Regions from separate parts of the uncultured Martelella sp. genome, predicted to be linked through region 3. Evidence: predicted binding sites of a transcription regulator. Region 3 holds the regulator's gene; each other region holds the start of a gene.
What was found. Region 3 encodes PhoB, which activates phosphate uptake and scavenging genes when phosphate is short. Its sites were predicted from a motif close to TGTCATNNANCTGTCAT; they were not measured.

Region 1 (7,114 bases), 1.6 Mb from region 3:
AATTTTCGCCAGTGCTGCATCATTGGCAAGGCGCACCTTTTTGGCATCGCCCCCTGCCCGCTCGATCAGCGATGCGGCCATGCCCTGCTCGTCATCGAGCAGAACCTTCAACAGGTGCTCGGCACCGAACTGCTGATGACCTTCGCCGAGCGCATAGGTCTGCGCCGACTGCAAAAAGCCACGCACCCGTTCGGAATATTTTTCGATGTTCATATCTTCGCCTCCATTCCTCGTTCCGACCTTTTGAAGCGACAGAACGATGACCTGAATAAACCCCCTCTTTGAGGCGGGTCCTGATTACGCGGCGTTGCCGCCGCTCAAGGTCAGATATGGGTGCAGGCATGAAGGCTTTAAAGAGGTCTGCCGGAGAATTTGTTGCTGATATGCAACACCACCTATCCCCTTCAGCTATGGGCGAAAATGTCGGTTTCCTCCCAGCCGAGAAGATCGAGCTTGGCCCGTGTCGGCAGGAAATCGAAGCAGGCGCCGGCAAGCGCCATGCGGTCCTCGCGCATCAGCCGTTCCATCAACTTGTCGCGCAGGCGATGCAGATAGAGAACGTCGGAAGCCGCATAGGCAAGCTGAGCGTCGGAAAGGGTTTCCGCCGCCCAGTCTGAAGACTGCTGCGCCTTGGAAACGTCGACTTCCAGCATTTCACGCAGATTGTCCTTCAGCCCGTGACGGTCGGTGTAGGTGCGGGTCAGGCGCGAGGCGATCTTGGTGCAGAACACGTTTTCGGTTGTCACGCCGAAGGTATAATAAAGAACCGCGATATCGAAGCGACCGAAATGGAAAATCTTCTGGCGCGCCGGGTCTGCCAGCATGGAGACAAGGTTCGGTGCGTCCTTCTGGCCGGCGGCGATCTGGATGACGTCGGCGGTTCCGTCGCCCGGCGATATCTGCACCACGCACAACCGGTCGCGGCGCGGTATCAGGCCAAGCGTTTCGGTGTCGATGGCAATCGCACCGGTATAGCGCGCGGCATCCTCGGCCGAGATGTCGTTTTTGTGGACGCGGATCGTATCGTTCATCCGTTCTTCTCCATGGGCTTTGTTCCTGCAATCCTGTCGGGTCATAGCGGATCAGAGCAAAAGACGATAGCCGAAAAGACCGACCGAGAGCGATCAACCCGCCGGCGAAGGTGTTGTGCCGGCAGTCCACAGCGGTTATCGGGGAACGGGAAAATCGCACGCGCGAAAGGCTAAAGCGATGAAAAGCAGGATAACATTTCCTCTCCGTGCGCTGTGGGGGCGGCACAGGGGTCTTTGCATCGCCTTTCTGGCGACGGCCTTCATCACGCTTGTCTTTGCCCTGCAGTTCATCTTCTCGGTGTTCTACTGGCACAATCCCGAAAACCGGAATCTCGAACTGAAGGGATGGATGACGCTTGGCCATGTCGCCGTTGTTCACGACATTCCCGCATCGGAGCTTGCCGAAGAACTGGACCTTGCACCCGACAGCCGAAGCCGGCGCATGATGCTGCGCCAGATCGCCCGCATGAAGGGGATATCGCTCGACGAGCTGGAAGACGAAATCGCCGAAGCCCTCGATGAATACGAGGAAGAAAAGGCCGACGCCGATGAGTGAGCAGCTTCTGGCGCTCCTGCCGGTCTATGGTATTCCGGCAATCGCATTCTCCGTATTTCTGGCCTGCTGCGGCATTCCCTTGCCAACCGCCGTGATCATGTTGTTCGGCGGATCGCTCGTTGCCACGGGCGATTTGTCTTTCTGGGCGATCTACCTGTCCTGCCTGCTGGCCGCCTGCTGCGGCGACCAGGTCGGCTACTGGGCCGGAAGGATCGGCGGAACAGGCTATGTCGAGCGCTTTGCCGCAGGCGGGCCGAAGCGGCAGCGCCTTGTCGACAGGGCCAGCGACTACCTTGAGCGCCGGGGCATCATGGCGATCTTCTTCACCCGCTGGCTTCTGGCGATGATCGGTCCCTACATGAACCCGGTTGCCGGGGCCGCCGGCATGCGCTGGAAGATGTTCATCACCGCCGCCATTCCCGGCCAGATGCTCTATGTGATGATCTATACGCTGCTCGGCTTCATCTTTTCCCACAACATCTTCGCCGTGGCACAGATCGTCGGCAATGCCAGCGGCTTTCTGGCAGCGGGCGTGGTCACGCTGGCAATCGGCTGGTACATCACCCGCGTCCTTCATTTCTCGCTGAAACGCAGGCGCAGACGCTACCTGAAACCGCGCGGCAGGCGCCAGCGCCGTTAGAGCGAACGCGGTGAGCGGCAAGCGCGTGCACCGTCATCAAAACGCAGCGAAAACGTCATCTCAGTGTAATGCGGCAGGACTATCGCAAGAGCGCAGCTATTTCCGCAAACCCTGACATGAGAGGTTTTCATGCGCGCACGTCTTGCATTACTCGCAGCCGCAACCTTCCTCGCCGGCGCAGCCAATGCCGCCACCATTTACCCGCTCGACCGCGCCACCGTTCTGGTCGGCTCGCCGTTCGACTTCAAGGTCGAGCTGGATCAGGTCTATGAACCCGGGCAGGTCGACGTCACGGTCAATGGCAAGGCCTATGCCGATGTCTTCGGCGCCGATGCCGAATTCATCGCCGATGAAAAGGGCGAAGACGACGCCAGCCTCGGCTCGGCGCTGATCCTGCGCGATCTTTCGCTTGCCAACCCCGGCGATTACACCGTGGCCGTCAAGGCCGGTGACGAAGAGAAGTCGGTTACCTGGACCGTCTACGACACGCCCTCCGTGGCGAAAGCCAAGAACATCGTCTTTTTCCTTGGCGACGGCCTTTCCGTTGCCCACCGCACGGCCGCCCGCATCATGTCCAAGGGCATGACCGAGGGCAAGGCCGATGGCCGCCTGAGCATGGACGATCTCGACCGCATGGCCTTCATCGGCACATCGTCGACCCACGCCATCGCCACCGATTCCGCCAACACCATGTCGGCCTACATGACCGGCCACAAGACCCGCGTGAATGCGCTTGGCGTTTATGCCGACCGTACGCCGGACAGCCAGGACGACCCCAAAGTCGAGACCATTGCCGAAGCGCTGCGCCGCCAGACCGGCAAGGCGATCGGCGTCGTTTCCACCGCTGAAATCGAAGATGCGACGCCGGCGGCCACCGTTGCCCACACCCGCAGGCGCGCCGACAAGGCCGATATCGTCGGCATGTTCTACGGCATTCAGCCGGAAGTCATCCTCGGCGGCGGCTCTGCCTATTTCCTGAAGTCCGACATTCCCGGCTCCAAGCGCAAGGACGATAACGACTATATCGCCATGTTCGAGGATGCCGGTTACACGGTTGCCACCGACGCCACCTCGCTTGAGGAGGTCGCAGGCCAGAACCCGGACAAGATCCTCGGCCTGTTCCACACCGGCAACATGGACACCAAGCTTGATCGCTCCTTCCTGAAAAAGGGCAGCGTCGACAAGTTCTCCGATCAGCCCGGTCTGCCGGAAATGACCAAGGTGGCGCTGGATCGTCTTTCAAAGAACAAGGACGGCTTCTTCCTGATGGTCGAGGGCGCGTCGATCGACAAGATGAGCCATCCGCTCGACTGGGACCGCGCCGTTGTCGACACCATCGAGTTCGACCAGGCCATCGGTCAGGCCATGGATTTCGCCAAAACGCATCCCGACACCATGATCGTCGTGACCGGCGACCATACGCACGGCGTTTCGCTGATCGGCACGATCGATGACGAGGTTGAGGCCGACGATATGCGCGACAAGGTGATGACCTATGACGACGCCGGCTTCCCGAACTACACCGACGAAAACGGCGACGGCTACCCGGACAAGATCGACGTATCCCGCCGCCTGGCCATCTTCTCCAACAACTTCCCGGACTATTACGAGACCTTCCGTCCGAAAATGGATGGTCCGTTCGAGCCGGCCGTGAAGGACGAAAACGGCAACTACGTCGCCAACGAACAGTACAAGGACGTGCCCGGTGCGGTTCTGCGCACCGGCAACCTGCCGCACAATGCCTCCACCGGCGTTCACGCCGTCGATGATGTCGTGCTTCAGGCCACCGGCCCCGGTTCGGAAGAGTTCAAGGGCTATATGGAACAGTCGGACGTCTACGAAGTTCTCGCCGACGCCTTTGCCCTCGGCACCAGCCAGAAACAGTAAACGCGTTTTTTAAGAAACGGGACCGGGCGGCTTTCGCCCGGTCCTCTCCTGCAACTGCATGGAGGACCACACCGTGACCGACACTTCTCGCTCTACCCTTTCCCGCCGCAGCCTGCTGGCCACCGCGCTGACGCTTGGCGCCGGCCTTGCCTTTCGCTCCGCCCATGCCGCCACCGCCGAACTGGCCTTTGACGATCTTTACGGCACATTCAGCCCGCTGGGTCTGGAGTTTTCCGACAAGGTCAAGAACCTCACCGGCGAAAAGATTTCCATCCGCGGCTTCATGGCGCCGCCGCTGAAGGCCGAGGCGCAGTTTTTTGTGCTCTCCGAAATACCGATGGCGCTGTGCCCGTTCTGCTCGTCGGATGCCGACTGGCCGGACAACATCATTGTCGTCTACCTCGACAGAAAGCAGACATTCGTTCAGCCCAACCAGATGATCGAGGTGACCGGCACGCTCGACCGTGGTTCCTGGGTGGACCCCGAAACCGGATTTGTCAGCCAACTGCGCCTCAGGGACGCGCGCTACAAGACCGTCTGAAACGCCTCTCCCGCCGAACCCCGAAAGCCGCGCCTCCATGCTGCCCCTTCGTCTTGAAGATATTGCCGTCACCTTCCCCGGCCTTCCGGCACCGGTGCTGTCCATCCCCTCCCTTGAGATCGCACCCGGCGAGACGGTGGCCGTGACCGGGCCTTCCGGCTCCGGCAAAAGCACGTTCGTCAATATCGTCACGGGGCTTGAGCGGCTGCAATCCGGCCATGCCCGCTGGGGCGAAACAGACCTTGCCGGCCTTGCGGAAGGCAGGCGCGACCGCTGGCGCGGCAAGAATATCGGGCTGGTGATGCAGGATTTTCACCTGTTTCCCGGTCTCTCGGCCTATGACAACGTGCTGTTGCCCGCCCGTCTGGCCTACGCTGCCGGTCACGGCAGGCTTGCGCGGGCAAAGGCCCTGCTCGATCAGGTCGGCATCGACCGGCATGACCAGAAGATCGAAACCATGTCGCGCGGCGAGATGCAGCGCGTCGCCGTTGCCCGTGCGCTGTTGCGCGAACCGGCGATCATCGTTGCCGATGAGCCGACGGCAAGCCTGGATAGCGCATCCGGCGCGGTGGTCGGCCGGCTGCTGCGCGAACTGGCCGAAACCCTCGGCAGCACGCTGATCGTCGTTTCCCATGATGAGCGGCTGGTTGCCCCCATGGCACGCAGGATTTCGCTTCTGTCGGGCGCCGTTATCGCCGACGAAAGAAAGGGCTGAGCTGTGTTCCGCTTCATTTTCTCCGACCTCAGAAGGCTCTGGGCGGGATCGGCCGTCATCGTCCTGCTGATCGCCCTTGCAACCGCGCTCGGCGTCACCATCACCCTTCAGGAACGCGCGCTGCGCCTCGGTTCGGCGCGGGCCTCGGAAAAGTTCGACCTCGTGGTCGGCGCGCCCGGCAGCGAGACGCAACTGGTGCTGTCCTCCGTCTTCCTCCAGCCTTCGGACCTTCCGCTGATGGATGGCGATGTGCTGCCGACCCTCAACGAAGACCCGCGCGTTGACTGGGCCGCCCCCATCGGCTTCGGCGACAGCTATGCCGGTTATCCGATCGTGGGAACCACCACCGCACTCATTCACGCCACCGTGCCGGGCTTTGCCGAAGGCGATATCTTCACCCGCGAAGGCGAGGCAGTGGTCGGCTCCGCCGTTGATCTTGACGTCGGCGCCGAGATCAAGCCGATGCACGGCGCGGCAGAAACGGGCGGCCATACCCATACCGAACTCGTCTACCACGTCTCCGGAAAGGCGGAGCCTACCGGAACGCCCTGGGACCGCGCCATTCTCGTGCCGATTCAGGCTGTCTGGCATATCCACGGCCTCGGACATGACGACGAGGACGAGCATCACCATGATGACGATGAAGCCGGCGAGGCCCATGACGAAGACCATGCAGCGGACGACGCCGGGCATGAGCACGATGAAGACGAGCACCACCACGTCAACGCCAATGCGCCGCTTGACGAAGACTGGCATCGGGGCGAAACGCCCGGACTGCCCGCAATCCTGGTGAAACCGAAGTCGATTTCCGATGCCTACCGGCTGCGGCAGTCATATCGCGAGGCCGATGGAACGGTTGCGGTTTTCCCGGCGGAGGTCCTGACACGGCTTTACGCGACGCTGGGGGATGCGCGTCAGGTGCTCACGGCAATCGCAATCGGCGCGCAGATACTGGTGGCAGGCGCCCTGTTGCTGGTGACCGTCATTCACGTCTCCCAGCGCAAACGGGAGATCGGCGCACTCAGGGCCTTCGGCGCGCCGCGGGGCGCGGTTTTCACGATTGTCTGGCTCGAACTGTTCTCACTCGTGGGGCTGGGCATCCTGATCGGTTATATCGCCGGCTTCTTTTCCGCCCGCATGATCTCACAGTCGATCATGGCCGATCGCGGGATCGATATGCCGGTCGGCTTTGCCGCAAGCGATGCCGGCAACGCGCTGATCCTGGTTATCGCGGCAGCCATTCTTTCCGCACTGCCGGCATTTCTCGCCTATCGCCAGCCGCCCGCTTCCGCGCTCAAGGGCTGACCGGCAGGGGCGGGCAGAAAGCCGACAGGCTTGACACCCCGGAGAATGGCGAACATTTTCGCTGGAACGGTCTCCTCTCCACCAGCGTCATTCCGCCGCCCGCCCCGCGCGAAAGCCCGCCATGTATGAAATTTTCAATAATGTCGTCCCGATCTTCTCCCTGATCCTGATCGGCTGGCTGGCGGTTCGCACGCGCTATATGAGCGCCGATCAGGCAGGGGTCCTGACCAGTTTCGTCTTCAAGATCGGATTGCCGCTGCTGCTTTTGCGCACCATTGCCAGCGCCGATTTTCACAATGCCGGGCCGTTCAAGATCTGGCTGTCCTATTTTGGCGGCGTCGCCATTGCCTGGACCGCAGCCGCTCTCGTCTCGCGGCTGGTTTTCCATCGCGACCGCGCCGCAGCCGTGATCATCGGCCTGTCCGGCACCTTCTCCAAC
Region 2 (7,114 bases), 990 kb from region 3:
GTCTGGGAAGGCAACCAGGTCTGGCTCATCCTCGGCGGCGGCGCGATCTTCGCGGCGTGGCCGGCAATCTACGCCGTATCCTTCTCGGGCTTCTATCTGGCGATGTTCGCGATCCTGTTCGCGCTCATCCTGCGCCCGGTCGGCTTCAAGTACCGCTCCAAGCGTGAAAGCGCCACCTGGCGCAACACCTGGGACTGGCTGCTGTTCATCGGCGGTTTCGTGCCGACGCTGATCTTCGGCGTGGCGCTGGGCAATGTGCTGCAGGGCGTTCCCTTCCGGTTCGATGACGACCTTCGTATCTTCTACGACGGTTCGTTCTTCGGCCTTTTGAACCCCTTCGCACTGCTGGCCGGTCTGGTCTGCGTCGCCATGCTGGTCATGCATGGTGCAGCCTATCTGTCGACCAAGACGGAAGGTCCGGTCAACGACCGCTCGCGTGCTTTCGGTTCGATTGCGGCTCTCGTCCTGATCGTGCTGTTCGCGCTGGCCGGTGTTTGGCTTTACTACGGCATTGACGGTTATGCCTTCACCGGCGCGGTCGATGCCGGTGGCCCGTCCAACCCGCTGATGAGCGACGTGGCGCGCGAACAGGGTGCATGGTTTGCCAATTACGGGCGCTATCCCTGGATGATGCTCGCACCCGCGCTGGGCTTCCTCGGCGCACTCGGCGCGTTCATCGGGCTGAAGGGCAGCAAGCCGACGCTCGCCATGCTGTCGTCCAGCATCTCGGTCTTCGGTGTGGTTGCAACGCCCGGCGTGGCGATGTTCCCCTTCATCCTGCCGTCTTCGCAGCAGCCCGCTGCAAGCCTGACGGCCTGGGATTCATCGTCCAGCCAGCTGACGCTGTTCATCATGCTGGTCTGCGCGCTGATCTTCGTGCCGATCATCCTGCTCTACACCTCCTATGTCTATCACATCATGTGGGGCAAGGTGACGAACGAGGATGTGACCAACCCGGACAGCCACGCATACTGAGTGACAGGGCCGGGCCTTCGGGTCCGGCTCACCGAAACCCGTAAAAGGAGATATCAATGTGGTATTTCGCCTGGATCCTCGGTCTGCCGCTGGCAGCACTCTTCGCGGTGCTGAACGCCATGTGGTACGAGCTGATGGATGACCGCGCCAAGGAGCGCCAGAGCCAGAAACAGGGCTGACGCGCACCTGCTGGAATAAAAAGCCCGGGTCTGCCAATTGCAGGCCCGGGCTTTTTCATGCTCCCTACTCCGACGGAAGCTTTTTACAGCCGCTCACCCGCCAAGTCGTTTTCGGTCGTATCGACGTAAGAGCCGACATCGCGATCGGCGGGATAAAAATCGAGATAACGCCGCCAGACCTCAAGTGCGGCTTCGGGCCGGCCGGTGCGGTCGAGGATGGTCGCCATCAGCCCGAGCCCGCCGAAATCGCGCGGTTCCAGCGCAAGCGCACTGCCGATGTCATCCATCGCCCGGTTCAGATCACCATGGGTATAGTGAAGCACCGCGCGCTTGCGATAGGCCGCCGGCTCGTCGGGCCTGAGCGCAATCGCCTCCGACAGGAAATCAAGCGCGGCGGCAGTGCGGCCATCGGCCTCCGCCTCGTCCGAAGACTTGATCAGAAGCGACACCGTCGCGCTGGGCGAGCGGTCGAGATAATCGTCGATGTCCCTGGCATAAGCGGCAGCCTCGGCGGGATCGCGCGTGCGCACAAGCTGGCGATACAATGTATCCAGCGGATCGGCAGGCGTCGTTGCAGCCGCAACGTCAGCGCCATCGGCCGTTTGCGCGAGCGCAGGCATGCCGGCCAGCGGCGCCAGCGAAACGAATGTCAGAAAAGCAGGCATAAAAAAGCGCATGACGGGATGGTATCCCGTCATGGCAAAAGGTCAAACAGATATTGCACCGGCCCGGTCACGGTCCGGTTACACGCACTCAGCCCTGACGAGCCTTGAAGCGCGGGTTCTGCTTGTTGATGATGTATACACGGCCCTTGCGGCGCACCAGACGGTTTTCCCGGTGACGGGACTTGAGCGCCTTGAGCGAATTCTTGATCTTCATGTTTTCGATCCGCTGTTTGTGCCGCTCTCGACTGATCAGTAAAGGCGGTCTGTTTCAACATTCAAAAGCGCGCCGGAAGGAGGCGCGCTTGGCTGTGGCCGGTTCCTAGCGAATGGCTGCGCGAAAGTCAACCGTTCCGGTGGTTTTCATGCGGATGAAGCACGGTGACATGGCCCATCTTGCGGCCCGGCCGGCTTTCGTCCTTGCCATAAAGATGCACCAGCGCGCCTGGCGTCGCCATCCAGCGCGGAATGTCGTCCATATCGTCGCCGATGATATTGTGCATCACGCAATCGCTGTGGCGGACAGGATCGATCAGCGGCAGGCCGCAGACGGCGCGGATATGCTGCTCGAACTGCGAGATCACACAGGCCGCCTCGCTCCAGTGGCCGGAATTGTGCACCCGCGGGGCAAACTCATTGGCAAGCAGACGCCCATCGCGCGCAACAAACAGTTCAAGGCCCGCAACGCCAACATAGCCCAAGGCCGAAAGCAGCTTTTCAGCGGCGATTTTCGCGTTTCCGACAAGTTCATCGGACACGCGGGCCGGCACCCGCGAAATCCGCAGAATACCATCACGGTGCTCGTTTTCCGCCGGATCGAATGAGACAAACGCGCCATCGACACCGCGCGCCGCGATCACCGAAATTTCGCGCTCGAAATCGATCCATTCCTCGAAGATCGCCGGCGCTCCGGCAAGCGCTGCAAAGGCGGCATCGGCATCATCGCCGCTGCCGGTAAAAACCCACTGCCCCTTGCCGTCATAACCGAAACGGCGCGTCTTCAGGACACCGCGTCCGCCAAACAGTTCAAGCGCGGCATCGAGATCGGCGCGGGTGTCGACTGCGTGAAAACCTGCTGTCGGAATGCCGCACTCATTGAGAAAGGACTTTTCGGTGAGCCGGTCCTGCGAAATCGAAAGGGCGCGCGCAGGCGGATAGACGGGGCGTTTGCCCGCAAGCTGGGCCGCGCTTTTTTCCGGCACGTTTTCGAATTCATAGGTGATGACATTACAGCGGGCAGCAAGCTCTTCAAGCGCGCTTTCATCGTCATAGGCCGCCACGATATGCGCATTGGCCACCTGTGCTGCAGGACAGTCCGCCTGCGGCTCCAGAATGACCGTGCGGATGGAGAGCCGGGCGGCAGCCATGGCCAGCATGCGACCGAGCTGGCCGCCGCCGACGATACCGATGGTTTTCATGGACTCACTCATCCTTGTCGATGGGATATTCTGCGACATGGGCCGCCTGACGGGCCCGATAGTCATCAAGCCTGCCGGCAAGCTCCTCGTCCGAGAGCGCCAGAACGGCGGCGGCAAGCAGCGCGGCATTGACGGCACCCGCCTTGCCGATCGCCAGCGTTCCAACAGGCACGCCCGCCGGCATCTGCACGATTGAAAGCAGGCTGTCCTGGCCGGAAAGCGCACGCGACTGGACCGGAACGCCGAACACCGGCAACGGCGTCATGGCCGCCAGCATGCCCGGCAGATGGGCCGCACCGCCAGCACCTGCGATGATGACCTGAAACCCTTCGCCGCGCGCACCGCGGGCAAAGTCGTAAAGCCGGTCCGGCGTGCGATGAGCCGAGATGATGCGTGCATCATAATCGATTTCGAGAACATCGAGCGTATCGGCAGCATTCTTCATCGTTTCCCAGTCTGACTGGGAGCCCATGGCAATGGCGACGGGCGGATTCATGATCGGGCTCATCGGCCTTCCGTTTCAGTCGTAATTCCAGTTCTGGCGAAACCGCGACGAGGCCACGGTCAAATGTGGCCGAAAAGGGCCTGAAAACGGCTTTAGCATCATTCGTTTTCGGTGAAAAGCGAGCTTGCGAGCGGTGATAGCGCAGACATTGAAAATGCCGCCGGAAAATCACATTTCCGCCTTCGACAAGTGTGCTGAAACATGGCATTGTTTTATTGCAAATCGATGACGAGGCGCCGCATCCTGCGGCGATAAACAAAGGAAGGACGTGTTGAAATGACAGTTCAGACCCACCTTGCCGCCCTTGAGGAAAAACATTCCGCGCTCGAAAAAGAGCTGCAGAACGTGATCTCCTCGCCATCCAGTCAAGATGAGGAAATTGCAGAACTCAAACGCAAGAAACTTGTGCTCAAGGACGAAATCGAGCGCCTTCAGCAATCTGTGAACTGATCATAGTCCCTTTCCAGGAATGCAACGCCCCGGCTTTTGACCGGGGCGTTTTTTTGCGGCTATTTCAGAGCGTTTTCAGGACTTGTCGGCCTTTTCGGCTTTCTTCATCACGCCGACGCGCAGCATCACCTCACGGGGAATATCATAGGTCGATTTCAGGTGATGATCGGTCCTGAGCCCCAGATAGTCACGCTGGATGAACAGCGCAAAGGCCCTGTCGGCCGCCGCCTGCACCAGTTCGTCGCGGTCCTGATTGGAACCCGGCGTCTCGTCATGGCGCTTCAGGGCTGCCAGCGCCTCCTCCAGCCGCCGTCCGATCCGCCCCAGCGCCTGCGCCGTCTCCTGCATGATCTCGTATTGCAGGGCATCCATCTCGGGATCGAGCGGCCTGCTGTTCGTTCCGGGCAGTATCGGCGTCTTCTTGGCCATGATCTTTTCCTTCGCTCTTCCTCCCTCAAACATCGGAAACCGGCCGACTGAGGTCAAGACAGCAGGCACAACAAAAAACCGCCGGGCGTTGCCACCCGGCGGTTCGGTATTCACGGCGTAAGCAGTGCTTACTGGTCGTCGCGGCCCTTCAGGGCTGCGCCGAGAATGTCACCGAGCGAAGCGCCACTGTCGGACGAACCGAACTGTGCAACGGCTTCCTTCTCCTCGGCGATTTCAAGCGCCTTGATGGAGAGCATGACCTTGCGGTCGCGCTTGGAGAAGTTGGTGACGCGGGCGTCGAACACCTGACCGACCGAGAAACGCTCGGGGCGCTGCTCGTCGCGGTCGCGGGCCAGATCCGAACGGCGGATGAAGGCCGAGACATCGTCGTGGTTGACGAGCTTGACTTCGACGCCGCCATCGTTGGTGTCGGTCACTTCGCAGGAAACAACAGCACCCTTGCGCAGTTCGCCGGAAGCAGCTGCTTCCGTCAGCGAATCCTTGCCGAGCTGCTTGATGCCGAGCGAGATGCGTTCCTTTTCGATGTCCACATCGAGAACAACAGCCTTGACGATATCGCCCTTGTTGTATTCCTCGATGACCTGCTCGCCCGGACGGTTCCAGTCGAGATCGGAAAGGTGAACCATGCCGTCGACATCGCCTTCGAGACCGATGAACAGGCCGAATTCGGTCTTGTTCTTGATCTCGCCTTCGACTTCCGTACCGGACGGATGCGAGAAGGAGAAGGCTTCCCACGGATTTTCAAGCGTCTGCTTGAGACCGAGCGAAATGCGGCGCTTGGCCGGATCGACTTCGAGAACGACAACTTCGACATCCTGCGTGGTCGACAGGATCTTGCCGGGGTGGACGTTCTTCTTGGTCCAGGACATTTCCGAGATGTGGATCAGGCCTTCGATGCCCGGCTCCAGCTCGACGAACGCACCGTAGTCGGTGATGTTCGTGACGGTACCGGAAATCTTCTTGCCTTCCGGATACTTGGCCTGGATGCCATCCCACGGGTCAGCTTCAAGCTGCTTCATGCCCAGGGAAATGCGGTGCGTTTCCTGGTTGATGCGGATGATCTGAACCTTGACGTTCTGGCCGATGGACAGAAGCTCGGTCGGGTGGTTGACGCGACGCCATGCCATGTCGGTGACATGCAGCAGACCGTCGATGCCACCGAGATCGACGAAGGCGCCGTAATCGGTGATGTTCTTGACAACACCTTCAACGACCTGGCCCTCTTCGAGGTTCTGAACGATTTCCGAACGCTGTTCCGCACGGCTTTCTTCAAGAACGGTCCGGCGCGAAACGACGATGTTGCCGCGGCGCTTGTCCATCTTGAGGATTTCGAACGGCTGCGGCGTGTGCATCAGCGGGGATACGTCGCGGATCGGACGGATGTCCACCTGGGAACGCGGCAGGAAGGCGATCGCACCGTCGAGGTCGACCGTGAAGCCACCCTTGACCTGATTGAAGATCTGACCTTCGACGCGCTCGCCGGCCTCGAACTTGGCTTCGAGCTTGACCCAAGCCTCTTCGCGACGGGCCTTCTCACGCGACAGAACAGCTTCGCCCAGCGCGTTTTCGATGCGCTCGACATAGACTTCAACTTCGTCGCCGGCCTTCAGCTCGCCATCCTTGCCGCGCACGCCGAATTCCTTCAGCGGCACACGACCTTCGACCTTCAGGCCGACGTCGATGATGGCCATATCCTTTTCAATGGCGGTGACCAGGCCCTTGGCAACATAGCCTTCGGCAAGATCATTGTTCGCGCCGAAGGATTCCTCGAGCATTGCGGCGAAATCGTCGCGCGTGGGGGTTTGTGCAGTCATAAAAACTCCTGGATCGTGTCGGTCATTTCAGGCCGAACACGCGTTGCGCCGGTGGCTGGTGTTGATCTTTGGCTGTCACCGCATCCCTCTTCACCCTGTTTCAGGGCGAAAGAGCATTCCGGCGCATGGATGCAGTGAAAACCTCAATTTGCGGAGCTTCCTCCGCATGCATTACGGGTCGGGCCGCTTGTCCACATAAGCGCAGGCGGCCCGAAACGCGGCTTCTATACCCATTTTGGACGTATCAAGCAAGTGCGCATCGTCCGCGGGGCGCAAGGGACTGTCCTTTCGCCCCATATCGCGTTCATCGCGACGGCGGACATCGTCCAGAATCTGCGTGAAATCCGCCGTCTCGCCTCTGGCCACGATCTCGTCATAACGCCGTCTGGCGCGAATTTCCGCATCCGCCGTCACATAGAGCTTCACCGGCGCATCGGGGCAGACCACCGTGCCGATATCGCGGCCGTCGAGCACTGCGCCCCTGCCGGCCTCGGCAAAACGCCGCTGGGCTTCGACCAGCGCCACGCGCACCGACGGCATGGCGGCGACTTTCGATGCCGCTTCACCGATTTCGTGGGCCGACAGCACGGTACGATCGAGATTGCCGAGATCAATCGCAGCGGCAGTTTCTGCGGCAATCGTTTCGTCATCAAGGGGTTTT
Region 3 (7,114 bases):
CTTCGCTGGTCGGCGGGCTGGTGCTGACGCTGATGACGCTGCCGACGATCATCATCGCGACGCGGGCAGCTCTCAAGGCGGTGCCGCCTTCGATCCGCTCGGCGGCGCTGGGGGTCGGGGCTTCGAAAATGCAGGCGGTGTTCCATCATGTCCTGCCGCTGGCCATGCCGGGCATTCTGACGGGAACGATCATCGGTCTTGCCCAGGCGCTGGGCGAAACCGCGCCGCTGCTTCTGATCGGCATGGTCGCCTTCGTGGCCGATTATCCGGCGGGCCCGCTTGACCCGGCAACAGCGCTTCCGGTGCAGATCTACATGTGGGCGGGCGAGGCCGAACGCGCCTTTGTCGAGCGCACCTCCGCCGCCATTATCGTGCTTCTGGCATTCCTGATCTTCATGAATGTCACGGCGGTGATACTGCGCCGCCGTTTCGAACGGCGCTGGTAGGCGATGGATGACTATGACCGCAAAAAGGCTTGGAAAAAGACGATGAGCGAAAACACATACAAGATGGCCGGTCAGGCGGTGTCCGTCTATTACGGGCAGAAGCGTGCGCTGTTCGATGTCAGCCTCAACATCCGCGAGAACGCCGTCACTGCGCTGATCGGCCCGTCGGGCTGCGGCAAGTCGACCTTTCTGCGCACGCTCAACCGGATGAATGACACGATCGACAATTGCCGGGTGACCGGTACGGTCACGCTCGACGGCGAGGATGTCTACACCTCCGGGATCGATGTGGTGGAACTGCGCGCGCGCGTCGGCATGGTGTTCCAGAATCCCAACCCGTTCCCGAAGTCGATCTACGAGAATGTCGCCTATGGGCCGCGTATCCACGGTCTTGCCCGCCACCGCACGGAATTCGACCAGATCGTCGAGACCAGCCTGATCAAGGCGGGTCTGTTCAACGAGGTCAAGGATCGCCTGCATGAGCCGGGCACCAGCCTTTCCGGCGGCCAGCAGCAGCGGCTGTGCATTGCCCGCGCCATTGCGGTGAGCCCGGAAGTGATCTTGATGGACGAACCCTGTTCGGCGCTCGACCCGATCGCAACGGCCCGCGTCGAGGAACTGATTTCCGATCTCAGAGAGAATTACACCATCGTGATGGTGACGCACTCCATGCAGCAGGCCGCGCGGGTTTCCGAACGCACGGCGATGTTCCACCTCGGCCATATGGTCGAGGAGAACGATACCGATACGATTTTCACCAATCCCGCGGACCAGCGGACCCAGGATTACATCATGGGACGTTTCGGCTGAGGGGCGGCTGCCGCACGCTCAAGCCAGGAAAGGAAAGAACATGGCCCCCTCGCATATTTCGACGGCATTCGATGACGAGCTGAAATACCTCCAGCGCCGCATTTCCGAAATGGGCGGTCTGGCAGAGGAGATGGTCAGCGAATCGGTCTCGGCCCTCGTCAACACCGATACCGAGCTTGCCGAAAAGGTGATCGCCGACGATCTGGCGCTTGACGAAGCGGAGCGCGAGATCGGCGAGAAGGCAATCGTCACCATTGCCCGGCGCCAGCCGGTGGCTGCGGACCTGCGCGAAATCATGGGCGCCATTCGCATCGCTGCCGACCTCGAACGCGTTGGCGATATGGCCAAGAATACCGCCAAGCGGGTGATCTCGGTGCAGGGCACCGGTGTCCCGCGCAAGCTGGCCCACGGCATCGAGCATCTGTGCGAACTGGCGCTCCTGCAATTGAAGGAAGTGCTCGACGCTTACACCACGCGCCAGGCCGACAAGGCGAGCTCGATCCGCGAGCGTGATGACGAGATCGACGCGATCTACACCTCGCTGTTCCGCGAGCTTTTGACCTACATGATGGAAGATCCGCGCAATATCACCACCTGCACGCATCTTTTGTTCTGCGCCAAGAACATCGAGCGCATCGGCGATCATGCCACCAACATCGCCGAGATGATTTACTACATCGCGACAGGCGCCCAGCCGCAGGGAGAACGTCCGAAGGACGACAATTCCCCTGCCGTCGGTTCCGATGATGTCTGAAGCCATTTGAGACGAGGGAGATATCAGCCCAATGGTGCCGAAGATAGCAGTTGTTGAAGACGAGGAAGCGCTCAGCGTTCTGCTGCGCTACAATCTCGAGGCCGAAGGCTATGAGGTCGAAACCATCATGCGCGGCGACGAGGCCGAAATCCGACTGCAGGAGCGGGTCCCCGACCTTCTTCTGCTCGACTGGATGCTGCCGGGGGTGTCGGGCATCGAGCTATGTCGCCGCCTTCGAATGCGGCCGGAAACCGAACGCCTGCCGATCATCATGCTGACGGCGCGCGGTGAGGAGAGCGAACGGGTGCGCGGCCTTGCCATCGGCGCCGACGATTACGTCGTCAAACCGTTTTCCACGCCGGAGCTGATGGCGCGGGTCAAGGCGATCCTGCGCCGCGCGCGTCCGGAAGTGCTCTCCAGCGTGCTGAAATGCGGCGATATCGAGCTTGATCGCGAAACCCACCGGGTTCACCGCAAGGCGCGCGAAGTGCGGCTTGGCCCGACGGAATTCCGGCTTCTCGAATTCCTGATGACGTCTCCGGGGCGGGTGTTTTCCCGCGCGCAGCTTCTCGACGGTGTCTGGGGGCATGACATCTATGTGGATGAGCGCACCGTCGACGTACATGTCGGCCGGCTCAGGAAGGCGCTCAATTTCTCGCAGATGCCGGATGTGATCCGCACCGTGCGCGGAGCCGGATATTCGATGGAAGTCTAGAGCAGCGGCAAAAAGTTTTTTTAAACGATTTAATATCCGTCATTGCGGCCATCCGGCGTTCCGCTATGGTGGCGGGCATGCCATTCGGCATGATGAAATATACCGGCTGCGATTGATTTTTCGGCCCCGACAGTTCAACTCAGGGCCGGAACGGAAACGGCTGCCCCGGCGGCGGCGTGTGCCGGCAGATTGTGTCTTGCAGGAGAGTGTCCCTCCCGCACCCTGCAAGGCCGTGACGGCGCAAAGACAAAGAGGATTGTTGAGATGAGCAGAGCAAGTTTTGCCGACCCCGCAGTGATGGGCGAACTGATGGCCCGCATGCTGTGGGAAATCGGCGCCGTCCATTTTTCCCCGGATGAGCCCTACAAGCTTGCTTCCGGTCTGGTCAGTCCGGTCTATATCGACTGCCGGCAGTTGATTTCCTATCCGCGCATCCGTTCCACGCTGATGGATTTTGCCGCAGCCAAGGTGCTGCGCGATGCCGGTTTCGAGAAATTCGACTGCGTGGCCGGCGGCGAAACGGCGGGCATTCCCTTCGCCGCATTCCTCGCCGACCGTCTGGAACTGCCGATGATCTATGTGCGCAAGAAGCCGAAGGGCTATGGCAAGAACGCCCAGATCGAAGGGCATCTGGAAGCCGGAGCGCGGGTGCTGGTGATCGAGGACCTGACCACGGCGGGCGGCTCCATGTTCAACTTCATCAATGCCATCCGCGCTGCCGGCGGACTGGTGGAACACGGCATGGCTCTGTTCTATTATGATATTTTCGAACAGGCCGAGAAACGTTTCCGGGAAGGGTGCGTTGAGCTTCATTACCTGGCGACGTGGCAGAACGTTCTTGCGGTCGCACGCGAAGAAGAGCTTGCCGACAAGGCAACGCTCGATGCGGTTGGCGCGTTTCTCGATCATCCAATGGAATGGTCGCGGGCCCGCGGCGGTCTTGAGGAACTGATCGTCTAGGCCGGGACGACAGGCGCGGGAACAAAAACGGGAGAAGAGAATGATTTTATGCTGTGGTGAAGCCCTGATCGACATGCTGCCGCGCGAGACCGACAAGGGCGAACCGGCATTTGCGCCCTATGCCGGCGGTGCCGTGTGCAACACGGCGGTCGCGCTTTCCAGGCTTGGCCGTCCGACCGGGTTCTTCTCCGGTATCTCGTCCGACCTGATGGGCGATATCATTCGCGAGAAACTTGACGCATCGAAGGTCGATCATTCCTATGTCGCCATTTCCGACCGGCCGACGACGCTCGCCTTCGTCAAGCTGGTCAACGGTTCGGCAAGCTATGCCTTTTACGACGAGAACACGGCTGGCCGGATGATTACCGAGGATGATCTGCCTGCAATCGGCGAAGACTGCGCGGCCATGCATTTCGGCGCGATCAGCCTGATCCCCGAACCCTGCGGTTCCACCTATGAAGCGCTTTTGATGCGTGAGGCCGAAACTCGCGTGATCTCGCTCGACCCGAATATCCGTCCGACATTCATTACCGATCCCGCCGGTCACCGTGCCCGGATCGAGCGCATGGCGGCCAAATCGGATATCGTGAAATTCTCCGACGAGGATCTGGACTGGTTCGGTCTTGAAGGCTCGCTCGATGACAAGGCGCGCCACTGGATTACGGCCGGTGCAAGCCTTGTTGTCATCACCTGCGGCGCGGATGGGGCGATCGGCTATACCGCTGAGCACAAGGTCGAGGTGCCAAGTGAAAAGGTCGAGGTCGTCGACACCGTCGGCGCCGGCGACACGTTCGACGCCGGCATTCTTGCCTCGCTCGATATCGCCGGGCTGCTGACCAAGGAGAAGGTCAAAACGCTGTCCCCCGAGGCAATCGCGGACGCCCTGGCGCTGGGCGCAAAGGCCGCTGCCGTCACCGTCTCTCGCGCCGGCGCCAACCCGCCCTACGCGCAAGAAATCGGGCTTTGATCTGCCGCCCGGGGCAATTGCGACACCGAGCAGAGATAAGGATCAGCCGGTTTCGTCCGGCTGATACTCCAGAATGTCACCGGGCTGGCAATCGAGCGCCTGGCATATCTTTTCAAGCGTTTCGAACCGCACGCCCTTGACCTTGCCCGAGCGCAGCAGCGAGATGTTCTGCTCGGTGATGCCGACATGTTCGGCAAGGGTCTTCGCCCGCATCTTGCGGCGGGCGAGCATGACATCGAGATTGACAATGATCGGCATGGGTCAGACGAAACGCTCATAGTCTTCATTCATCGATGTCGCGAGCACCATGACATGCCCCATCACGAAAAGCAGGCCGGCGAGCAGGAACAACATCAGCTGATCGCTGCCGAGACCGACGGACAGCGTGCGGCTGCCCGGCGGATTGGCGAGTGTTGCCAGAAGTGTAGCCACCGGCGTGAGGAAAAGACTGGTGACAGCGCCGGCAAGCGCAATCAGGCCCGCGCGGCGCAAAAGTGCGGCAACCGCATGGGAAAATGGCGTCTCGTGTTGAAGCCGGTCGAACAAGGGTATGCCGCGCGCACGGCGTGTTTTCGTCCGCGCCTGTTGCGCCATCGGCCTCAGTCAGCGGCCGACTCTTTACCGGCCCTTAAGCTATCCCCGATAGGATGAATGATTATTAACCATGTTTGTGACCCGCCCGATCATGCCCATGCCAATCTTCAAGACACTCCTGGCTGCTTCCGGTCTCGCCCTGCTTTCGGCCTGTTCGCTCAATTTCCTGTCGGGCGCCAAGCCGACGACCATCCCGTCGCCGATCGCGGCCAATCCTGCGTCGCTCAGGATTGCGGTGCTGGCGCCGGAGGAGATGAAGCTGCCGACAAACGAGATTGTGTTGACGGTTTACCAGAAATCCGGCGCCGGCGAGATCAGTCACGATTATACGCTGGTGAGCGCGAATGCCGCTGCGGAGGAAGCCGACGTGGCAAAGTTCCGCAAGCCCGGTCAGCACCTGACGGTGCTGCGGCTTTCGCCCGCCGATGCTCTGGCGCTCAGGGATCAGCAGGAGCAGATGGCGGCCGCCCGCCAGACTGGCGGTGCCAAGCCCGGTTTTTCGGTTGATCTCGATGCCGCCTGCTGGAACGGTCCCATGGTCGCGCCGGTCGTGCCGCTCGATGTTCTGATCGAGGCCGGCGACGACGATGGTTTCCATCCGCTGCTTCAGAATATCGACATTTTCGCACTGATGAATCGGCCCGAGGAATCGCGGCTGAAAAGCTGTTCCTGACCCCGTGTCAAGGCCATGGCAGCCGCTGCCGGCCGTTTTCACGATGTAGGGCTGTTATTCGGTTTGATGGCTGGGGTACTGCGCCCCGGCGTCTTCATAGGTTGCGGCCACGCTGTCGAGCGCGCGCTCCATGCCGGGGCGCAGCGCGACCAGCAGGCTCGCATAGCCCTCGTCAACCGGCCAGAACCGCTCTGCAAGAAACGGACCTGCTGCGGGCGCAACGCGGGTTACGGCGATATTGGCATCGCGCAGGTTCCACTGCGTCAGTCGCATGATCAGCTGCTCGTCGATTGCCTTGTCGCTCATGTCGGGCCGGACCATGACCTGCCAGACCCAGGCCTCGCTGCGATGAAGCGGCTGGAGCGCGGCTGCAATCATCTGTCCGTCAAGATAAAGCGCATGCAGCCTGATCCGGTCGCGCTCGGAAAGCAGCCTGACGGCGGGAAAATATGCCGCGCACCGGCTGGTGTGCTCGTCCGTGTCGCAGAGCAGTGAAAGCTCTTCTAGCGCTGCGGAAATTTCGGCGGGGTTGCGGGCAACGTGGTAGGTGATCCTGCCTTTTTTCTGCAGGTTTTCCCATTTTTCGAGATTGGCCTGCCAGGCTTCCCGGTCTGCGTGGGAAAGCCCGCTGGTCGGGTCGATCCGCCCGGACAGTGCGTGGCCGCGCCAGGCGCCTGCAACCCGGAAGGCAAGGCCGCGTGCAGCAGCGACCGCGCGTGCTGAACGCATGAAAGCGCCGTCGGCCAGAAGCCCTGGAAAGGCAATCACGCCGGGAAGATTGGCAAGAGAGCCCGCCAGTGCCTCGAACAGCTGGTCAAGCGTCGCCATCGGGCGGTGGCGCGAGATCAGCGGGGCGTGATAGCCACCGGGTGCTGTGGACGCGACAAGGTGTGAATTTCCGCTCGCAACCGAAAACCCCATCAGTGCGGCAAGATGGCCGGCCCCGGCCGCAACGGCGCTGTCTTCGATCAGCGCCAGACGCGTATGTGCATGGGCCTGGCCAGAGAGCCCGGTCAAAAATGGCAATGTCTGGAAGGGATTTGGTTCAACGGCCTGATCGCCCAGCCGCTCCATGGCGGGTTCCAGCTCGCCCGGAGCATCGGAGAAAATGGAAAATTCGCCGCCGCTTCTCAGCTCCAGGCGAAGATCGGGCACGGTCTTGCCGGGGCGTACCACCGACAGTTTCGATTTCAGC
Region 4 (7,114 bases), on a different contig from region 3:
ACGAAAAGAGCATAACCATGGCAGAGAGTATCGCACATTACATCGCCCGCTATCTCGGTGAGGCCGGCGTCAAGCGGATCTGGGGGGTCACCGGCGATTCGCTGAACGGGCTCAGCGACAGCATCGGCCGCCTGAAGACGCTGGAATGGATGGGTACCCGCCATGAGGAAGCCGCAGCCTTCGCTGCCGGCGCGGAAGCCCATGTCACCGGCGAACTGGCGGTCTGCGCGGGGTCTTGCGGTCCCGGCAATCTGCATCTCATCAACGGTCTTTATGACTGCAACCGCAATCATGTGCCGGTTCTCGCAATCGCCGCCCACATCCCCTCCTCCGAAATCGGCAGCGGCTATTTTCAGGAGACCCATCCGCAGGAAATCTTCCGCGAATGCAGTGTCTATTGCGAACTGGTTTCCACGCCGGAACAGATGCCCTATGTGCTGGAAGTCGCCATGCGCACGGCCATTGCCAAAAAAGGCGTCGCCGTGATCGTGCTGCCGGGCGACGTCGCCCTGAAGGAAATGCCCGGCGATACCGCGATCCGCTGGAACGCCCCGCGCCAGCCGGCCGTGGTGCCGCCCGAGGCGGAAATCGATGCCCTGGCCGAACTGCTCAACAATGGCAGCAACATCACGCTTTTGTGCGGTGCCGGCTGCGCCGGTGCGCGCGAGGACGTTTTGGCCCTTGCCGAGGCGCTGCAATCGCCCATGGTTCATGCCATGCGCGGCAAGGAATTTATCGAATATGACAACAGATTCGATGTCGGCATGACTGGCCTGATCGGGTTTTCCTCGGGTTATCACGCCATGGGGTCGGCCGATACGCTGCTGATTCTGGGTTCCGCCTTTCCCTATCGCGCCTTTTATCCCGCCGAGGCCAAGATCGCCCAGGTCGATACCCGTGCCGAAGCGCTCGGCGCCCACACCCAGGTCGATCTCGGCATTCTCGGCGATGTCGGCTCGACCATCCAGGCACTTCTGCCCAAGCTCAAAAAGGGCCGCAGCAGCCGGTTTCTCGACAACGCCATCAAGCATTACAAAAAGGCGCGTGAAGGCCTTGATGCGCTGGCAACGGAAAAGAGTGCGAAGGAGCAAATTCATCCGCAATATGTCGCCCGGCTGCTCAGCGAAAAGGCCAGTGACGATGCCGTTTTCACCTGCGATGTCGGCACCCCGACAGTTTGGGCCGCACGCTATGTGGGCATGAACGGCAAACGCCGCCTGATCGGATCGTTCTCGCACGGCTCCATGGCCAATGCGCTGTCACAGGCCATCGGCGCACAGGCCATCGACCGCGACCGGCAGGTGATCGCCATGTGTGGCGATGGCGGCTTTTCGATGTTGATGGGCGATGTTCTTTCGGTCACCCAGCTCGATCTGCCGATCAAGATCGTGGTGTTCCATAACCGCACGCTCGGCTTCGTGGCGATGGAGATGAAGGCCGGCGGCTATATTTCCGATTCGACCGATCTGAGCAGCCCCGATTTTGCCCGCATTGCCGATGCGGCAGGCATGAAGGGCATTCATGTCGAAGACGCCAGCCAGTTGTCGGCGGCCCTCGACGAGGCGCTGGCCACGCCCGGTCCGGTGCTTGTGGATGTGATGACCGCCAAGCAGGAACTGGCCATGCCGCCGCAGATCACCATGGAACAGGCCAAGGGCTTCAGCCTGTACATGATGCGGGCCATCCTGAATGGACGCGGCGACGAACTGGTGCAGTTAACCAAAACCAACCTGCGCTGAGACCACGCCAGAGACAACAACGCAAAGGCCCGCTTCCCTGCGGGCCTTAGTTTGTTGACAAAGCTCGTCCCGCGTTCTTTCGTCATACCGGCCTTGAGCCGGTATCCACGGCCGCTTGCTGTGCGCTTCCAGAAAGAGTCTTTGCGCGCAAGGACTTTCGCTTAATGGGTTCCGGCTCAGGGCCGGAATGACGGCGGAGGGACAGGCAAAGCTGTGATTGCCTACAGGGTTTGACGAAAAGTCCGTCTCCGACTTTTCGGTCAGGCCCTACTGGCGCTCCAGACCCCACAGGCCGTGACAAGAAGCGGCAATGCCAGATAGCCGCCGAGAATGATGAGCAGTCCCTCCGCACCGCTGGCGTGAAGATAGTCCGCCCCGCAGGGAGATCCGTATAAAACAGCGCCCAGCCAGGCATTCCGCGTCAGGGCAAGCAGAATCAGCGATAAAGCCGCCGCGAAAATGCCGGTGCTCCGGGCTGCCGTGCGTTTGAACGATGCCCACAGGATGAAACAGATCGCGATGAACAACAGCGGCGCCGACAGAATGCTGCCTGTGATGAATGTCCCATCCGCGCCCTGCGTACACGTACCGGTGAACCCCAGAAGCTGAAGCGGCATGGCGGTGATGATCATGGCGGCAGCGGCCCACATCCACCGGCTCACACAGGCCAGTATCACCGACGCGACAAGCGGCAGGCACACGGCCCCAACGATAATGACGAACGGATTCATGACGCCTCCGTCACGTGTTGATGAGCCTGCGCGAAAACACGATCAATCGACAAAACAATGACCGTATTGCGTTGCACTTCGACCGGATCTTAATCCTCGTGATCGCGCGTTGGAAATTCCGGCCTGCGGAATGTCGAGGAGATCATGGTAAGCCCTGCACCGATCGCGCCAACTGTGAAGATCACCTGCAGCCCGGCACTTGTGGTGGCGGCCAGCATCATGTCGGATTTTTCGAGCGGCTGGACCGTGATTTCCAGGAGGCCGATGATCCAGTGGGCCGCCGCACTGCCCGGCACCATGGGAATGCAACCGGCAACCGCAATGGCATTGCCCACGCGCCGGACCGGAAACGGTGTGTTGTAGGAAAGCTCGACCACCAGCGCCACGGCAACGGCTGCGGCAAAGGATGCCGCCTCTAGCGGCCAGCCGTGCAGCATGCACAAAGTCCGCACCGCCAGCGCCAGCGCGCCGGCCAGAGCAGCCCAGCCGAGATTGCGATAGCCGAAATTGAACAGCACCCCGAAACCTGCCGCAGCAACCGCGCCGAAAAACGCATGATGGGCAATGTTGGGTGCGGATTTCGGGGCATCCTGCAATCCGCCGCCAAGCACGATATGGGCCGCACCGACCCCCAGCGTAATGAATACGAGAATCATTGCGACGGTCACGAAGCGCGCGCTGCCGAGCGTTGGAAATCCTTCCATGATATCGGTCTGCGCATTCATCGACGGCACGCCCGGAACCAGCATCAGCACCGCAGCACTCATCGAGGTATCGATCATGGTGCTGCCCATGGCCATCGCCCCGAGACCGGAAAGCACGGCAGCGGCAAACGCCACCGTGGCCGTGACGACGAAGGCATTATAATGGCGCTCGAGCAGAACGAGCCGGATATACTGGCCGACCATGCTGGCGATCAGCGTTGTCACAAAGGCCGGCGCATCCGCGCCCAGAAGCCGGCCGAACGCCGCGCAGGCAAGCCCGGCGGCAAACACATTGAGCGCCTTATGATGTTTCAGCGTGTCGCGCTGGGCCTTTGAAAGCTTGTCCTCGACCGCCTGCGGGGTCATTCCCCCTCTGCCGACCTCGGCACAGATTTCGCGAACGCGATGATTGATCCGCATGTTCACGCCATGATGCCCGACCCCGGCCATATGGGTCGAGGTACACACGCCATCGCCCACCGTGGTCGCAATCGAGGCGAAACCGACCCGGATATCGACGCTTGTGACGCCCAGCCCCAGCGCAACCTTGCGAACCCCTTCGCGAACGACGGCCGACTTCGCACCGGTTTCCATGAGGATACGTCCCGCCTCCAGCGCTATCAGCGCTGTCTTTTCCAGCGCCCTTTGCCGCAGGAGCAGTTCAGCCACGGTATCCTCATGCGGCCCCTCTGCATGCCGGGCCGGGGTGCCTGTTTCAGTCATTGCGTCTCCTGTTGCATAGGCGGATCTGTAAGCGACGTTCTGGATGGCCGCCGGCAAAGCGCTTCCGGCCAGCGGCGAAATTAGAGGGCGGCTGCGCATTCGCCTTGCGCTATGTCAAGCAGGCGATGCGAACCCTTTGCCCATCGTATCCAAAGCGCGGCTGCGGGGAAATGGGGGACAGTCGGGAAAGGCAAAAAACCAGAAACGCCAAATACTGCGTCAAGTCGATTTTGTTTATGACAGTTTTATGACTGTTGTGTGACACTTTTTTTAAAGAAAATGCAGGATATCCACGCGAATATGAATTTTTTACAACATGCTATGCTTGGAATTATTTCGTTGTTATAGGACTTCCGTTTTCAACCAAACCTCAAAAGGGCTATCTGATGAAAATCGGAAATTTCTCCAAGGGCGCTAAGGTCGCAGCCGTTGCAACCGCCATGCTGGTGTCCGGCACTGTCGCACAGGCTCAGGACGTTCAGCTGACGGGCTCCGGCGCCTCTTTCCCCTTCCCGCTCTACTCGGCCTGGTTTAAGGATTTTGGCCAGAAGACCGGTATTGAAGTCAACTACCAGTCGAAGGGTTCCGGCGCCGGTATCGAAGACTTCACCAATGGCGTCGTCGACTTTGCTGCTTCCGATGCGGCCATGGACGATGAGGAAATCGCCAAGATCGACGGCGGCGTCGTGCTTCTGCCGATGACGGCCGGCGAAGTTGTTCTCGCCTTCAATCTTGATGGCGTTTCCGACCTGAAGCTGCCGCGCGATGTTTACCCGAAGATCTTCCTTGGCGAAGTCACCAAGTGGAACGATCCGGCCATCGCAGCCGCCAATGACGGCGTCGACCTGCCCGACGAAGACATCACGGTTGTTGTTCGCGCCGATTCTTCGGGCACGAGCTTCAACTTCACCAATCATCTGGCCGCCATCAGCTCCGATTTCGAAAGCACTGTCGGCGCCGGCAAGACCGTTCCGTGGCCGAAGGCTTCGAACTTCATCGCCGCTCCGGGCAACCAGGGCATCACCGCCACGATCAAGCAGACGCCCGGCGCGATCGGCTACATCGAATACGGCTATGCCAAGCAGACCAACACGCCTTACGCCATGCTTGAAAACCAGGCCGGCAACTACGTAAGCGCTGGCGCCGATGCTGGTAAGGCCGCTCTGGCTTCCGCCGAATTCGACGACAACAACCGCGCTTTCATCACCGACCCCAAGGGTGAACAGGCTTACCCGATTTCGACGTTCACCTGGCTGCTCTTCTACAAGGAAGGCCAGGACGCCGATACCGTTGCTGCCCTGAAGAAGATGGTCGACTACGGCCTGACCACCGGTCAGGAAATGTCCGACAAGCTCGGCTACATCCCGCTTCCGGAAAACGTCATCGAACTTGATCGCAAGTCGATGGAAGAAATCAAGTAATCGAGACAGCACGCTGTCTTGTGCCGGGGCGTATTGTCATGCGCCCCGGCTTTCTCAGTTCAGGATCCGTTTGCGCTTGCGCCAACGACAAGATCACCGGGATAGCCCCGATCTTCGCCAGTAGGAGCCCGCTTGATGGCCGACAACACGAAAAACACATTGCCTGAAGACGGCAGTGTTTCGAGACCGCCGACCGCTTTCGAATACGGTTACGACAAATCCTTTCGTATCCTGACGCTGGCAGCCGGCGTTCTGACCATCCTGCTTCTGGTCTATATCTTCTGGAAGCTCGGCGCACAGGCTGCCCCCGCCATGCGCGAATATGGCCTGGGCTTTCTGACGACCGTTGTCTGGAACCCCAATACCAATGAATACGGTATCCTCGCCGAAATCTGGGGTACGCTTTATTCCTCGCTTCTGGCTCTGCTTTTCGGCGGCGTCCTCGGCATTGCGGTTGCGATCTTTCTGACACAGGGTTTTCTGAACGCGCGCCTGGCCTGGGTTTTCCGGCTGATCGTCGAGATGCTTGCCGCCATCCCTTCGGTGGTTTACGGCCTCTGGGGCATCTACGTTCTGATCCCGGCAATCCGCCCGGTCGCCAACTGGCTGCACGATACCCTGTCCTTCATCCCGTTCTTTTCGACCAAGCTTGCAGGCCCCGGCATGTTTCCGGCCATGATCGTGCTGTCGATCATGATCCTGCCGACCGTTGCGGCGATCTCCCAGGATGCCTTCAAGGCAATCCCGATGAAGATCCAGGAAGCGGCCTATGGCATGGGCACGACCAAGTGGGAAGCGATCCGCAAGGTGATCATCCCGACGGCGTCCGGCGGCATCTTCGCCTCGCTGGTTCTCGGTTTCGGCCGGGCGCTCGGCGAAACCATGGCGCTGGCGATGCTGATCGGCAACGCCCAGCACGTCACGCTGTCGCTGTTTTCGCCGGCCACCACGCTGGCCTCGCTGCTCGCCTCCACCTTCCCGGAAGCCGGCGCCAACCAGATCGGCCCGCTCATGTATGCCGCCGTTGTTCTTCTGGTGATCACCATGGCCGTCAATATCATCGGCACGATCATCATGAATTATACCTCCCGCCAGACCGTCACCTGAGGATGATCAGATCATGAGCACGACGGACCAGACAACGATGAACCCCGAAGTGGTCGCCCTCGGCGACCCCAATCTCAGCTTTTCCTTCGGCGAGCGCCGCACGCTGATGAACTTCATCCAGACCGTGATCCTGTGGGTGCTGGCCGGCATCGCCGCCATCCCGCTGATCTCGGTTCTGTGGATGCTGATCAGCCGTGGCGGATTGCGGCTCTCGGCGGCAATCTTCACCGAGCTTCCGCCTGCCCCCTTCGAACAGGGCGGCGGCATTGGCAACGCCATCGTCGGCACACTGGTCATGGTTGCGATTGCATCGCTGATCTCGATCCCGGTCGGCGTTCTCGGCGGCCTTTATACCGGGCTTATCAACCCCGACGGCAAGATATCTGCGCTGATCCGTTTCGTCGGCAAGGTCCTGACCGGATTTCCATCGATCCTTTCCGGTGTCTTCGTCTATGCCTGGCTGGTGGTGGTGATGAAGACCTATTCGGCGATTGCCGGCGGTGTTTCGCTGTCGATCCTGATGCTGCCGACCGTGCTTCTGACGGCCGAACAGGCCTTCCGGATGGTGCCCCAGCGGATGAAGGATGCCGCCTACGGAATGGGCTGCAATTCAACACAGGTCGCGACCAAAATTGTTTTGCCGACCGCCCTTCCAGGTGTTATGACCGGTGTAATGCTTGCAGTGGCGG

Region 1: the regulator PhoB is predicted to act here: its motif matches at 2,281-2,297, upstream of ACHZCU_RS03990 (alkaline phosphatase).
Region 2: the regulator PhoB is predicted to act here: its motif matches at 3,954-3,970, upstream of ACHZCU_RS06685 (YdcH family protein).
Region 4: the regulator PhoB is predicted to act here: its motif matches at 4,134-4,150, upstream of pstS (phosphate ABC transporter substrate-binding protein PstS).

The regions. Positions count from the first base shown of each region.
Region 1 covers NZ_CAXXFM010000001.1:808,798-815,911, forward strand. Annotated here, with positions in the region: gene clpB (ATP-dependent chaperone ClpB) at 1-213, opposite strand, end outside; gene ACHZCU_RS03975 (ribonuclease D) at 405-1,031, opposite strand; gene ACHZCU_RS03980 (hypothetical protein) at 1,210-1,587, shown strand; gene ACHZCU_RS03985 (DedA family protein) at 1,580-2,227, shown strand; gene ACHZCU_RS03990 (alkaline phosphatase) at 2,357-4,114, shown strand; gene ACHZCU_RS03995 (hypothetical protein) at 4,188-4,655, shown strand; gene ACHZCU_RS04000 (ABC transporter ATP-binding protein) at 4,693-5,370, shown strand; gene ACHZCU_RS04005 (ABC transporter permease) at 5,374-6,675, shown strand; gene ACHZCU_RS04010 (AEC family transporter) at 6,797-7,114, shown strand, end outside.
Region 2 covers NZ_CAXXFM010000001.1:1,397,818-1,404,931, forward strand. Annotated here, with positions in the region: gene cydB (cytochrome d ubiquinol oxidase subunit II) at 1-975, shown strand, start outside; gene cydX (cytochrome bd-I oxidase subunit CydX) at 1,032-1,154, shown strand; gene ACHZCU_RS06665 (hypothetical protein) at 1,238-1,831, opposite strand; gene ykgO (type B 50S ribosomal protein L36) at 1,908-2,033, opposite strand; gene ACHZCU_RS06675 (5-(carboxyamino)imidazole ribonucleotide synthase) at 2,161-3,234, opposite strand; gene purE (5-(carboxyamino)imidazole ribonucleotide mutase) at 3,239-3,742, opposite strand; gene ACHZCU_RS06685 (YdcH family protein) at 4,016-4,189, shown strand; gene ACHZCU_RS06690 (DUF6665 family protein) at 4,265-4,618, opposite strand; gene rpsA (30S ribosomal protein S1) at 4,747-6,453, opposite strand; gene cmk ((d)CMP kinase) at 6,625-7,114, opposite strand, start outside.
Region 3 covers NZ_CAXXFM010000001.1:2,386,553-2,393,666, forward strand. Annotated here, with positions in the region: gene pstA (phosphate ABC transporter permease PstA) at 1-446, shown strand, start outside; gene pstB (phosphate ABC transporter ATP-binding protein PstB) at 450-1,256, shown strand; gene phoU (phosphate signaling complex protein PhoU) at 1,297-2,010, shown strand; gene phoB (phosphate regulon transcriptional regulator PhoB) at 2,042-2,725, shown strand; gene ACHZCU_RS11185 (orotate phosphoribosyltransferase) at 2,990-3,685, shown strand; gene ACHZCU_RS11190 (carbohydrate kinase) at 3,726-4,652, shown strand; gene ACHZCU_RS11195 (helix-turn-helix transcriptional regulator) at 4,695-4,910, opposite strand; gene ACHZCU_RS11200 (DUF2975 domain-containing protein) at 4,914-5,246, opposite strand; gene ACHZCU_RS11205 (hypothetical protein) at 5,317-5,919, shown strand; gene ACHZCU_RS11210 (GNAT family N-acetyltransferase) at 5,974-7,114, opposite strand, start outside.
Region 4 covers NZ_CAXXFM010000002.1:209,572-216,685, reverse strand. Annotated here, with positions in the region: gene poxB (ubiquinone-dependent pyruvate dehydrogenase) at 18-1,739, shown strand; gene ACHZCU_RS18325 (hypothetical protein) at 2,000-2,470, opposite strand; gene ACHZCU_RS18320 (threonine/serine exporter family protein) at 2,560-3,897, opposite strand; gene pstS (phosphate ABC transporter substrate-binding protein PstS) at 4,284-5,318, shown strand; gene pstC (phosphate ABC transporter permease subunit PstC) at 5,454-6,425, shown strand; gene pstA (phosphate ABC transporter permease PstA) at 6,439-7,114, shown strand, end outside.